DNA from 4 places in the Rossellomorea sp. GCM10028870 genome. Region 4 is predicted to be linked to each of the others. Evidence: riboswitches for the same ligand, from Rfam matches in the RefSeq annotation. Region 4 holds a riboswitch; each other region holds the start of a gene.
What was found. A riboswitch is a leader RNA that binds a small molecule or an ion and turns the genes downstream of it on or off. The one in region 4 is predicted to bind S-adenosylmethionine.
Positions count from the first base shown of each region.

Region 1 (3,132 bases), on a different contig from region 4:
GTGATTAGTAGAAATATCCTTGGTTTCAGGTCCCCAAATGCTCACCAATTCATTCCCCGCCAAAACATAATCCCCGACTTTATAGTGGAGCTGTATGACAAGTTGATCATTTTTTGCCGCTTCAATCATTCCATGAAAATCAATCAACTGTATATATCCCGACTCTCTTGACTTCACATGAATGATATTCTCCTTATGGTGCTCCATTATATCGCCGGTGTTTCTAGTTCGGTGGGCTTCTAAGTCATGTTTCAGCGTTTGATTGATCATCACCTCAGAAACCTGCTTCATATTGTACGTGATATTGTGTACCTGCATCCAAGTAGACGCATGATTAATGAAAAAGATAAAAGTGACAGCAGTAAGGAATGCAAGTCCGATCGTCATGGTCGGGGCAGCAACAAACAATTCTTTCTTTGAATCTCCGATAAAAAGAAAGAGAAGCAGTACATATACAAAGCTGCCATTGAAAATTCCGAGGGCATGTTGCGTTTGTTTGTCCGAAATGAAATCAAGGAGCATCCTTGGCGAAAATTGACCACTGAACATCGTGAGTACAACAAGCAGTGAATTCAAGGTGAAAGCACTGAGCGTCAGGATGGCCCCGATGAGTGTGCTGACAAGCATGCGTGTAACAGATGCATCCATACTTAAAAAATCGAGTGTATACTGAGAAATGTCTGCATACAGATCTAAGTAGAGGGTGAGTGCTACAAGGAGTATGGAAAAACAAATATAAAAGAATGGCATATACCAAATGTTCAGTCGGATCTCACGCATTCGTTGCCGTTTTGACATGAGCAGATATTTTCTGATGGATAAGGGAAGCACTTTTTTCAGCATAATAGATTCGGTTCCTTTCAAATAAAGGGATATGGATTAGTTTTCCCTGCCAGATCATGTTAAAACGTCTCTCTGCAAATTAGATTTATAGGCTCGTAGATGGAGTCGAATCTCAAGTAAACCAATAGGAATTACCCTACCCATTGACATTAGAAAGAATTTTTTAAAAATACCAAAAATGGTATTGACGAAGGAATGAATCCCCTATATAATCCAATTCATACTCAAATAGCAAGTAATACCAAAACGAAACGATATATCTCTTATCAAGAGCGGCGGAGGGATAGGCCCGATGAAGCCCGGCAACCTACAGGATCAGACTGTAAAGGTGCCAATTCCTACAGATCTATACGGATCTGGAAGATAAGGGGAGGAGCATGATTATTTAGCCCTCTTCTTAAAAAGAAGAGGGCTTTTCTGTATACCCTCTTTCTTTCCCACATTGCTATCTTCGTCTCTCAGGGTGGATCTTCAAAGGAATGAATCAAGCAAGTGAAAAATTGAAAAAAAGATACTTAGGAGGCTGAAGCATGTCAACGATAAATGTGGCACTTCTGGGGTTTGGAACAGTCGGGCAAGGAGTCTGTGAAGCCATTGATACCCATCAGGAAAGAATAAGGGAAGTCCTCGGTAAAGAGGTAAAGGTAAGGGCCATCCTTATTAAGGATCCTGTTAAACAACGAAACATTGATTCGTCCATTAAGGTCACAACGGATTTTCAAGAAATTCTGGATATCCCGGATCTTCATGTGATCTTTGAAGCAATCGTAGGTGAAGAACCGGGTCATACGTATTTAACCAAAGCCATCGAGAAGGGAATTCATATTGTCACAGCAAATAAAGCCATGTTTGCTAAATATGGTCCGGATCTATTGGAAAAGGCGAGAAATAATGGGGTAACCATAGGTTTCGAAGCGACGACAGCGGGGGGGATTCCCGTGATCGGCAGTATCAGGCAGCTTCTTAAGGTGAATGAGATTGAACGGGTTCAAGGAATTCTGAATGGGACGTCCAATTTCATCTTATCGCAAATGAGAAAACGTGGAATCTCCTTTGAGACAGCGTTAAAGCAATCCCAGGAGAAGGGGTATGCTGAAGCTGATCCGACCAGTGATATTGAAGGCTATGATGCTTTCTATAAACTTCTCATTTTAAGTCAAACGGCATTTGGCAAGCAGCCGGACTGGAAGGATATCAGACGAAAAGGAATATCACACCTGACTGCAGAATGGCTTCAAGCAGCGGAATCATTTCGATTGCGATTTAAGCATGTAGGTTCCCTTGAACGGGATTCTTCAAATCATATCACGGGTGAAGTCGAACCAATCCTTGTCCATGACACCCATCCGTTTTACGGTGTGGAGGATGTGGAAAATGCCATCTCGCTAAAGGGCAGCCTTGTAGGCAGGATCACCCTGCTGGGTCCCGGGGCCGGTAAATTACCTACCGGAAGCGCCATGGTAGAGGATTTTCTTTCATTGATAGAACGGAAGTATACGGACTCTGCCCAAAGCACAGTGAGCACCGGGGAAGTTCATCAAGAGAGCAGCCACCAATGGGTTCTGAGGATCCGTGAAAATGAAGATTATCAAAGCTGGATCCCATCGTTTACATTAAAGGATCGCATTCAGCTGGACGATTACTTGTATGTTTTTGTTGAAGGTAGCAAAGACACACTTCAAACTCTTCTAAGGACACATGACGATATTCAAGCCGTTTCTATTCTAAAAGAAATTCCGTTGGAAAATGAGGTGAAAACTGGCGTCGCCGTTTCATAAAAAAAGTATTAACCAAGTATCATATCGATCGTTGTTTAAAGGAAATGTTTATCACGATGTTGATTGGAGCGGCAGATGCTTGACTCCCGAGGGAAGCGAGCACCAGGAGCGGAAAGCAGCCATTAGTGAAAAATAGCTTCAAAAAAAGGTCTGATAGAAAGTAGGGGGATCACTTGAGTATTATTGTTCAAAAGTTTGGTGGAACCTCTGTTGGTTCTACAGATCGAATCAAACGGATGGTCTTCAATGTCTTGAAAGAAAAAGAAAAGGGGCATGACGTTGTCGTAGTGGTTTCAGCTATGAATAAAACGACTGATACCCTCGTGAAATTGGCAGGGGAACTTTCCACAGAGCCAAGCAAGAGAGAAATGGATATGCTCTTAAGCACTGGGGAGCAGGTGACGATTGCCCTTTTGACGATGGCCCTCGAACATCAAGGAGTAGAAGCAGTGTCGCTGACAGGCAGGCAGGCGGGGATCCGAACCGACGGAGTATTCGGAAATGCGAAGAT
Region 1 covers NZ_JBHTGN010000003.1:205,053-208,184, reverse strand. The annotation lists gene ACFQWC_RS14990 (DUF2254 domain-containing protein) at 1-843, opposite strand, end outside; SAM riboswitch class I at 1,104-1,213, shown strand; gene ACFQWC_RS14985 (homoserine dehydrogenase) at 1,374-2,621, shown strand; gene ACFQWC_RS14980 (aspartate kinase) at 2,795-3,132, shown strand, end outside.
Region 1: linked by a shared signal. The riboswitch ahead of ACFQWC_RS14985 (homoserine dehydrogenase) and the one ahead of ACFQWC_RS19370 (sugar ABC transporter substrate-binding protein) in region 4 are both predicted to bind S-adenosylmethionine.

Region 2 (3,132 bases), on a different contig from region 4:
TCGTCTTCTGCATGAAGTTGGATTGCAGCATGGAGTAAATTGGTTTTGGCTTCATTAACCGAAGATATATGCTCTAATACCTTTTCCAGGCGATTTAAAGCCCAAACCAAGTTGACTGCAGTAGGCCGTGATTCAATGAGGTATTTCTTGTCCCGATGAAAGAGGTCCATGAATTCTGCTAGGGTATTCGCTTCATACTGACAGGCTGCTTGGGCTAATCCGTAAGCCGCCGTGATGCCAATAGCAGGAGCCCCTCTCACTTTTAGGGTGATAATCGCATCATAATAATCTTCAATGGTCGAGAGTTTATTGTATTCCACTATGTTAGGCAGTTTTTGTTGATTTAGAATCAGTAAATAATCTTCATGCCACTCTAGTGAAGTTGGAATTGTAAGTGTTTGTGTCATGTCAATCTCCTTTATTCATTAAGAATGTGACTGTATTAAGGATATGAGTCCCTCAATGGACTGGATCTGTTTGCGTTTCACGATCAGTTCTTTTCCAAGAGCTATGCAAGTACGTTTAGCTTTTATTCTTTGTTCCTGATCAGCGATGCTCTCCAAATCTTCAACATGAGCAAGGCCAATGGTTCTTCTGATACATTCACATCCTGCAAAGCCGATGCTGTCCTGAAAGCTTTTCTCCAATACATATTCAAGGTAGCCATTTACTTTCGTGTAGGCATCTCGGCTTTCCATCCAATGTTTGGAGAACGTCGTAGAGAAGACGTTCCAGGTATTCTGGATGTGATGGAGAATCGTATCCTTCTCTTCAGGTTTTGAAACCGCCTGGAAGATGAGGTTTGCAATGAATTGTCCAATGTCAAAGCCAATCGGTCCATAAAAGGCGAACTCGGGATCGATCACTTTTGTTTGGTTCTGATCTACAAAGATGCTACCAGTATGAAGGTCTCCATGCAGCAGCGCTTCCCCTTCAGTCAGAAAGCTCTTTTTCAATTTTGCCACCTCAAGCTTTACAGTGAAATCTTCCCATAATTTTTGAACATCTTGAGATAACTCTTCCTCAAATTCATTGGTTTCACTATTGAAAAAAGGATCAGTAAATACGAGATCTTCAGTAATTTTGCATAGCTCAGGATTTGAAAATTCTTTCACGTATTCCTTTTTCTTGAAAGGATGAAGGGCATAATCAGATGTGAAATACAGTGTATTGGCTAAAAAAGTTCCGATGTCTTGGGAGAGCTGTGGATACTTTTCCCCTTTGATAAGGCCTGCCCGGGCAATCGTCAGTGCACTCAAATCCTCCATTACCGTAATCGCAAGTGCAGGATCTGAGTAGTACACTTCAGGAACCAGATCCCCTACAAATGATCGTTGAAGCTTTAGAGCACCGGCTTCGATTCTTGCCCGTTCGATTGTCAATGGCCAACTTTCCCCTACAACCTTTGCATAGGGAAGTGCTTGCTTAATAATGATTCCTTTACCTGTTTCACTCTCTACTACATGAAATACCAAGTTTAAGTTGCCGTCTCCTATTTCTTTACATGTCAAGAGAGTTCCATCTTCAAAAATTCTTAAACGAATGGCCAGCACAATTGCCGACTGTTCAGTTAGTGGTTGATACGTATTGAGTTTAGTAATTGCCATTTTCGTTCCTCCTTTTAGTACACCCTTATGAGTACAGTGTTATGGAGGCTTTTCCGTGGCATTAGAAAAGCCTCTTTCCATGTTCGAAAGAGGCTTGAAGAAGGTATCTTCGTCGCCTCTTATCTCTCAGAAAGATAATCTTTCTGTTGGAATTAGCACCGTGCCTTACTGGATTAGTCAATCCGGCGCTTACTGCGCCCCGTTTTAATACGGTATTATGGTCGGTTGCTGGGCTTCATAGGGCCAAATCCCTCAGCCAGCTCTTGATAAGAGTTGCGTACGCTATTTAATTAAACTTTCAGAATGTTCCATATGAATTGAATGGTACCATTGAAGTATTTTCCATGTCAACGGTTTTTTTAAAGAAATAACCTTTCTAATAAAAATCAGGTCTTCGATCCTGAAATATCGGAATCTGTTTTCGGACTCTTTCTACTTCATGTAAATTGATTTCAGCTGAAACCAATTCTTCCGTTTGAGATCCCTTTGAAAGAATTTCTCCCCAGGGATCAATGATGAGGGAACAACCGCCGAATTCATTGTTCGGGTCACTGCCCACACGGTTGCAGGCGATTACAAAGCACTGATTTTCAATCGCTCGTGCCCTTAAGAGGGTCTGCCAGTGATCAATTCGTGCTGCTGGCCACTCTGCTACGACAAAAACAATCTTGGCTCCCAATAGTACATGTTTTCTGAACCATTCCGGAAAACGAATGTCGTAACAAATCAATCCTGCCATCTCTGTTTCTTGAAGGGTGAACATGCCATCTTCTTGTCCAGGAAGTAAATAATGATGTTCATTCATTAGCTTGAAAAGGTGAAGCTTTGAATACTGTTTCACCAACCTGCCATCGGAATTCGCAACTAAAAGTGTATTGCTCACCCCATTCTGTGTTTTGTTTGCCACAGAACCACCTACAATGTGAATGGAATATTTCTTTGATAGAGAAGTCAGGAAAGAAGATGAATCTTTCGCTCCGTTATCAGCGATGTCATCCATTCTTGTAAGGTCATATCCAGTCGTCCAAAGCTCAGGCAGCACAACTGTATCACAGCCGTCATTCTTCGCTTTTTTAACCCATTGTTCTACTTTTTTCTTGTTTTCTTCAGGGTTTCCGAACACAATATCCATTTGTGCGAGACCTATCTTTTGAATCATTTGCTTCACCTCATTATAGACTTTTGGAATTTATTCCTTTACATTCTTTATTTTCCGTTATATCATTTGTGACTAGAATTTGAAAGTAATTAATTTTCAAAAAAATGTAGTGGGTGAGTATATGAAAACCTTTAGTAAGGCAAAACGTTTAGATTTATTACCTGAACAATTTTTCGCATCCCTTGCAAGTACAGTGAATGCGGTTGTGGAAGAGGGACATGATGTCATTAATTTAGGGCAGGGAAATCCGGATCAGCCGACTCCTCCACATATTGTGGAAAAACTGACAGAAGCAGCTGCTTCACCATCGAATCATAAATATCCTCCATTCCGTGGCTTATCGTCATTTAAAGAGGCGATTGCCGC
Region 2 covers NZ_JBHTGN010000001.1:1,721,388-1,724,519, reverse strand. The annotation lists gene mtnA (S-methyl-5-thioribose-1-phosphate isomerase) at 1-407, opposite strand, end outside; gene mtnK (S-methyl-5-thioribose kinase) at 426-1,607, opposite strand; SAM riboswitch class I at 1,724-1,880, opposite strand; gene ACFQWC_RS08875 (carbon-nitrogen family hydrolase) at 1,984-2,766, opposite strand; gene ACFQWC_RS08870 (pyridoxal phosphate-dependent aminotransferase) at 2,888-3,132, shown strand, end outside.
Region 2: linked by a shared signal. The riboswitch ahead of mtnK (S-methyl-5-thioribose kinase) and the one ahead of ACFQWC_RS19370 (sugar ABC transporter substrate-binding protein) in region 4 are both predicted to bind S-adenosylmethionine.

Region 3 (3,132 bases), on a different contig from region 4:
CACCGAAAGAATTCTGCAAGAAAGCAAGCTTCCTGGCAATCTCTTCATTTCCCGTTACCGCGAGCCCCGCCAAGACGTCACTATGTCCGGCAAGAAACTTAGTGGCACTGTGAAGAACAACATCAACACCTAAGCTGATCGGTCTTTGCAGCAGGGGAGTCATGAAGGTATTATCCAGAAACGTTAAACATCCATTCGCCTTGGCAAGCTTCACGACTCCTTCAATATCGGTGATGTTCAGAAGCGGATTGGAAGGTGTCTCCATATAAATCACTTTCGTATTGTGTTTAATTGAACAAGCCACTTCATGAAGATCCTTCATGTTCACAAATGAATATTCAATCCCAAATTTAGTGAGGACCTCTGTAATCATTCTGTATGTCCCACCGTACACTTCTTCTGATACTAGAACGTGGTCGCCACTCGATAATAATAAAAAGCTTGTGGAGATTGCCGCCATCCCTGATGAAAAGGCAAAGCCTCTTACTCCACCTTCCAATTCCGCTATCGTTTCTTCAACAGTTTCCCTCGTCGGATTTCCCGAACGGCTGTAGTCATATGTTCCATATTGATCAAAATCCTGTTGGTGAAAGGTTGTAGCATGATGTAACGGTGTAGAGACCGCTCCTGTTTCTTTATCAAATCCGTGAGAATGAATGAGTGACGTCTGAAGTGAAAATGGTTTTTTACTCATACGTAAGCACCTCTTTTTCCAATTGTTGAAATACATTCTCCAGGTCTTCAATCAGGTCATCAATAAATTCAATTCCTACAGAGAACCGCAGGAGCCTGTTGCAGATACCCAACCTATTTCTTTCTTCTTCGGGAATGTCTGCATGTGTTTGGGTTGCGGGGTAGGTGATAAAGCTTTCAACCCCTCCTAAACTTTCAGCAAACGTAATAACTTTTAAGTGTTTGAGAAAGGGATCCACCCATTCTTCCTTTGCGATTCGAAAGGAAAGCATGCCGCCTTTTCCCGGATATAAAACGTCCGTTACACATTCGTGCCCTTCAAGATATTTTGCTAGTTTTCTTGCGTTTTTTTCATGTTGAGCCATTCGGAGACTAAGGGTTTTCATCCCTCTTAATAAAAGCCAACAATCAAATGGTGAGAGAACCGCGCCGATGGAATTTTGAATGGTGCAGATTTTTCCCGCCAGCTCCTCTGTGTTTACAACCACAACACCTGCCAGCACGTCATTATGGCCCCCTAAGTATTTCGTGGCGCTGTGAATAACTATGTCTGCTCCTTCAGTGAGTGGCTTTTGAAGAACAGGTGTGTAGAAGGTATTATCGACAATTAAAAGCAACCCGTTACACTTTGCGATTCCAGCAACCTCAGAAATGCTTGCTTCATTCATTAATGGATTGGTTGGCGTTTCAAGAAAGATGGCCTTTGTTCTCTTAGAAATTTGTTCTTCTATGGAGCCGGCATCACTTGTATCGACGAAATGAAATTTGATACTATATTGTGCTTCATACTGTACGAACAAACGGTAGCTCCCGCCGTATAGGTCTTTCGAAACAATCAATTCATCCCCGCTGGAAAATAAGCTAAGGATTGCCTGAATCGCTGCCATCCCCGAGCTGAAGGCAAACCCTCTGTGCCCTTCTTCCAATTGAGTGAGGGTGTCTTCTAAGGTTGCGCGGGTTGGATTTCCTGTTCTTGTGTAATCATAGCCTGTCGATTGCCCAATCCCCTTATGTTCATAAGCAGTCGATAAATGAATGGGTAGGCTCACAGCACCCGTTGCAGGATCTTTCCGGTTTCCCGCCTGGACAAGCAAAGTATCAATATGTTTTTTCAATATTCTTCTCTCCTTTTCTTTCCCTGTAAACGAAAAGGGAAAAAACAAAAAAACCTTCTTAATGAAAATAAGAAGGTTTTGTACGTTCGTTCTCCCTCTTATCGTCCAAGTTGACATCAACTTGCTGGAATTAGCACCATACCTAAAACTGTGGCTGGTTGCTGAGGTGTCTTCGGGCCAGTCCCTCTACCTCTCTTGATAAGAAACTATATGATTTTGTGAAAAATAACTTTCCCATAACTTATAACAAAGAAGAACAAATGTCAATGAGAATTATGAATTATCCGAAAATGAAGCATACATAGTGACGCAACTTTTTGAGCCGTTTTTCGTCTGCTTCTATATTCTTGCAGAGGTCCGCACATTCCCTCCAATCAACTCCAGATGAATGGCTGAATTCAAAAAATAGAGCGATTCATTTTATTTAATGAAAGATACCCATTTTCCTTTTAATTTCTTTCATAAATGGAATCGTCTTTTCTCTTGCTTTATCGGCTCCTTCTTTTAAAATGGCATCCAGCCTCTTGGGGTTGGCTATTAGTTCTTCATATTTGGATCGAGGTTCCTCGATAAATGAATTCATGACTTGGAATAGCTCTTTTTTCGCTTCTCCCCACCCTATTCCGCCTTGAAATCTCCTTCTCATTTCTTCAACTTGATCGGATGTTGCAAATTCCTTATAAAGCGAAAATATGACGGACGATTCAGGATCCTTAGGCTCCTCAGGGGGTGAAGAATCTGTTTTGATTTTATTGATTAGTTTTTGAAGCTTTTTTGATTCTTCAAATAATGGGATGGTATTGTTATAGCTTTTACTCATTTTTCGTCCATCAAGTCCCGGTAGAACAGATGTTTCTTCCTGTATCACATAATCGGGAAGAACAAATGTTTCGCCATATTGCTTATTAAAGTTTTCTGCAATGTCCCTTGCAATTTCGACATGCTGAATTTGATCTTTACCGACAGGAACCAGTTCCGTTTGGAATAGAAGGATATCCGCCGCCATCAATATCGGGTAGGTGAATAAGCCCATGTTGACCCCTGCATCTACTTCTCTGCCCCTTTTTTGATTATCTTCAACTATTGATTTATATGCATGGGCCCGGTTCATTAATCCTTTCGGTGCAAAGCAAGCGAGGATCCAGCTTAATTCAAAAATCTCAGGTACATCAGATTGACGGTAAAAAATCGCTCGATCAGGATCCAACCCTAATGCTAACCAAGCTGCCGCCACTCCATAAGATAGTTCTTTCATTTCATGCTGATCATGTATCTTCGTTAACCCATGATAATCCGCAACAAAATAAGCGGTGTTGTAGGATTG
Region 3 covers NZ_JBHTGN010000001.1:1,315,128-1,318,259, forward strand. The annotation lists gene metC (cystathionine beta-lyase) at 1-694, opposite strand, end outside; gene ACFQWC_RS06885 (methionine biosynthesis PLP-dependent protein) at 687-1,808, opposite strand; SAM riboswitch class I at 1,904-2,013, opposite strand; gene ACFQWC_RS06890 (tryptophan--tRNA ligase) at 2,233-3,132, opposite strand, start outside.
Region 3: linked by a shared signal. The riboswitch ahead of ACFQWC_RS06885 (methionine biosynthesis PLP-dependent protein) and the one ahead of ACFQWC_RS19370 (sugar ABC transporter substrate-binding protein) in region 4 are both predicted to bind S-adenosylmethionine.

Region 4 (3,132 bases):
GATATTGATAAAAATGCTGTAATCGAAGCAATGGACGCAGATACACTATACTCTGTACCACTTGCACTACAGGATCAAAAGCTTGATGAAATCACATGTCAGCACTTGAAGCTTAATTGCCACGAAGCAGACATGACCGAGTGGAATGAACTCGTTGATAGAGTGAAAAACCTGTCCCGTAAAACAAGAATCGCCCTGGTAGGGAAGTATGTTGAACTGCAGGATGCGTATATCTCAGTAGTGGAAGCCCTTCGTCACGCAGGCTACCATTTCGATAGCGACATCGAAGTAAGATGGTTGAACTCTGAGCTGATCGACAACGCAAATGTAGCAGAAAAACTGGCAGATGTAGATGGAATCCTTGTACCAGGTGGCTTCGGTGACCGTGGAGTAGAAGGGAAAATCGCTGCGACTCAATATGCCCGTGAAAACAAGGTACCTTTCCTCGGAATCTGCCTTGGTATGCAGCTGGCATCTGTAGAATACGCACGTAATGTTCTTGGATTGGAAGGAGCTCACTCTGCTGAGTTAAATCCTGAAACGCCATACCCTGTCATCGACCTTTTACCAGAACAAAAGGACATCGAAGATCTTGGTGGGACACTGCGTCTTGGACTATACCCATGTAAGCTGACAAAAGGTTCAAAAGCCTATGCGGCCTACGACGGAGAAGTGGTTTATGAGCGTCACCGCCACCGCTTCGAATTCAACAATCACTACCGTGAGCAAATGGAAAAAGCCGGCTTCATCTTCTCAGGCACAAGCCCTGATGGCCGTCTTGTGGAAATCATCGAGCTAAGCGATCACCCATGGTTCGTCGCATCTCAATTCCATCCTGAATTCACTTCACGCCCGACACGCCCGCAGCCTCTATTCAGAGACTTCGTGGAAGCGTCACTTGCGTATGGTGAGAAATAAGATTTGATTATGTAACTGCTCTCCCTGGTTTGGGAGGGCGGTTTTTTTTAGGGTGGGGGTGGCCGATTTTTAAGGGGAATCGGAATTTATCGACCATTCTACAAATAACGACAATTTTCACGAACTCCTCTTTAATCTCATCTATAAAATTTTCCAAAAAAGAATATTGACAATATTCCCGCATATCGTTAACATATCGTTTATAGCGCATGCGAACTATACCAAATTTCATAATCTCTTATAAAGAGTTGGCAGAGGGACTGGCCCGATGACGCCCGGCAACCTACCGTTTAGACGGAAAGGTGCTAAGACCTGCAGGAAGAATTTCCTGAGTGATAAGAGTACGTTTATTTATACATAAACCTCTTTTCTCTTGGGAAAAGGGGTTTTTTTATTTGCAAAGAATGTTTTGTGAACTTTGTTGCTTTTAAAGGGAAAGTGCTGATTGATTTCCGCTCCAGGTGTACGGAGGTCGATAATAGCTTTAAAGTAGGGATACTTTCCTTTAGATTGCTCTGTCAATACTGAGCTCTGTCACGGAAATCTCTTATAGATGGTGAGGGGAACTGCGTAGACTCCTGCGGAAAAACGGGCGTGCCGAGACCCCGGAAGCGAAGCTGAGGAGGCTCGGCCGTACGCTAGCTGCAAGCGGAGCGGTTCCCCTCACCATCCAGCCATACTGGTTGACAGAGCCTTTGCAGATCCCGGTTTTAAAACAACAAATATCTTTTATGAAAAGAATATTTTAAAAAATTGAGGCATATCACCTCGGGAGGAGAAAAGAAAGATGAAAAAAACGGCATCATTATTCGTATTACTCGCACTTATTTTCAGTTTAGTCGCTTGTCAGCCAAAGGTATCCCAGGAGGCGGACGCAGACAGTGGAGAGAAGAAGGAAGCAACATCTGATCATCCATTGGCCAATAAAAAGATCGCCCTTATTATGCAAATCAATTTAGGGACATTTTCCGCTCAATACATAGAAGGTGTCAAAGAGCAGGTAGAGAAGTTTGGGGGCAAGGTTCAAGTATTTACGTCTGAAGGGGACCTGGCAAAAATGTCTTCTAACCTGGATGCGGCCATCAATCAAAAGTTTGATGGGATCCTCATCGATCATGGAACGAAAGAAGCACTGCAATCAGGGGTGGAAAAAGCGAAGGAACAAAACATTCCGGTTGTCGTATTCGATGCGGATGTTGCTTCAGAAGAGGTGACGGTCCTCGAACAGGGTGATCAGCAAATGGCTGAACAAACCTTGACGAAGCTTTCAGATGAGATTGGCGGTAAGGGTGAGATCGTGAAAATTTGGGTTGCAGGCTTTGCCCCGATGGAAAGACGCCAAGTAGCCTATCAGGAGTTTTTAGAAAAAAATCCTGATATTAAAGAGGTGGCGGCATTTGGAGCGGCTACTCAGAATACAGCACTGGATACACAGGCTCAAATGGAGGCCATATTGAAACAGTATCCGAACAAAGGTGACATCGATGCTGTTTGGGCTGCTTGGGATGAATTTGCAAAAGGCGCCGTTCGGGCAATCGAAGCGGCAGGGAGAGATGAAATCAAAGTATATGGAATCGACATGAGTGATGAAGACCTGCAAATCATTCAAAAAGATGGAAGCCCGTGGGTGGCATCGGCAGCCGTTGATCCGAAAGATATCGGACGCGTGCAGGTCCGGTTTTTATATCAAAAGCTAAATGGCGAGGAAACGCCTGAGAAAGTAAAGCTTGAGCCGGTATTTATTGAAAAAGAAGCATTGCCTGGAGAAACGATTACCACAGATCAATTACACGAGCATGTAGATGGCTGGGGAGCAAGTGAGCAAGGCTATACAGATGAATTAAAAACGCTTGAAGAATCGTTCAAAGAGTAGAAAGGAGTTAAAAGAGATGACGTCTCCACTGTTAGAAATGATCGATATCAATAAAACCTTCTCAGGAGTGAAAGCCCTAAAGAATGCAAGCTTCGATGTGAAAGAGGGGGAGGTCCATGCCCTCTTGGGGGCGAATGGTGCAGGGAAAAGTACGCTGATGAAGATTTTATCAGGAGCCTATGTGCAGGACAGCGGAGACATCATCCTTCACTCTGAAAAAAGAGACTATCAATCTCCGAAAAAAGCGAAGGAGCATGGCATCCATTGCGTGTACCAGGAAGTGGACACGGCCATTGTCCCTGGACTTTCTGTAGCGGAAAATATCGTCCTTGATCAGTTCT
Region 4 covers NZ_JBHTGN010000005.1:181,816-184,947, forward strand. The annotation lists gene ACFQWC_RS19365 (CTP synthase) at 1-918, shown strand, start outside; SAM riboswitch class I at 1,154-1,260, shown strand; gene ACFQWC_RS19370 (sugar ABC transporter substrate-binding protein) at 1,706-2,791, shown strand; gene ACFQWC_RS19375 (sugar ABC transporter ATP-binding protein) at 2,808-3,132, shown strand, end outside.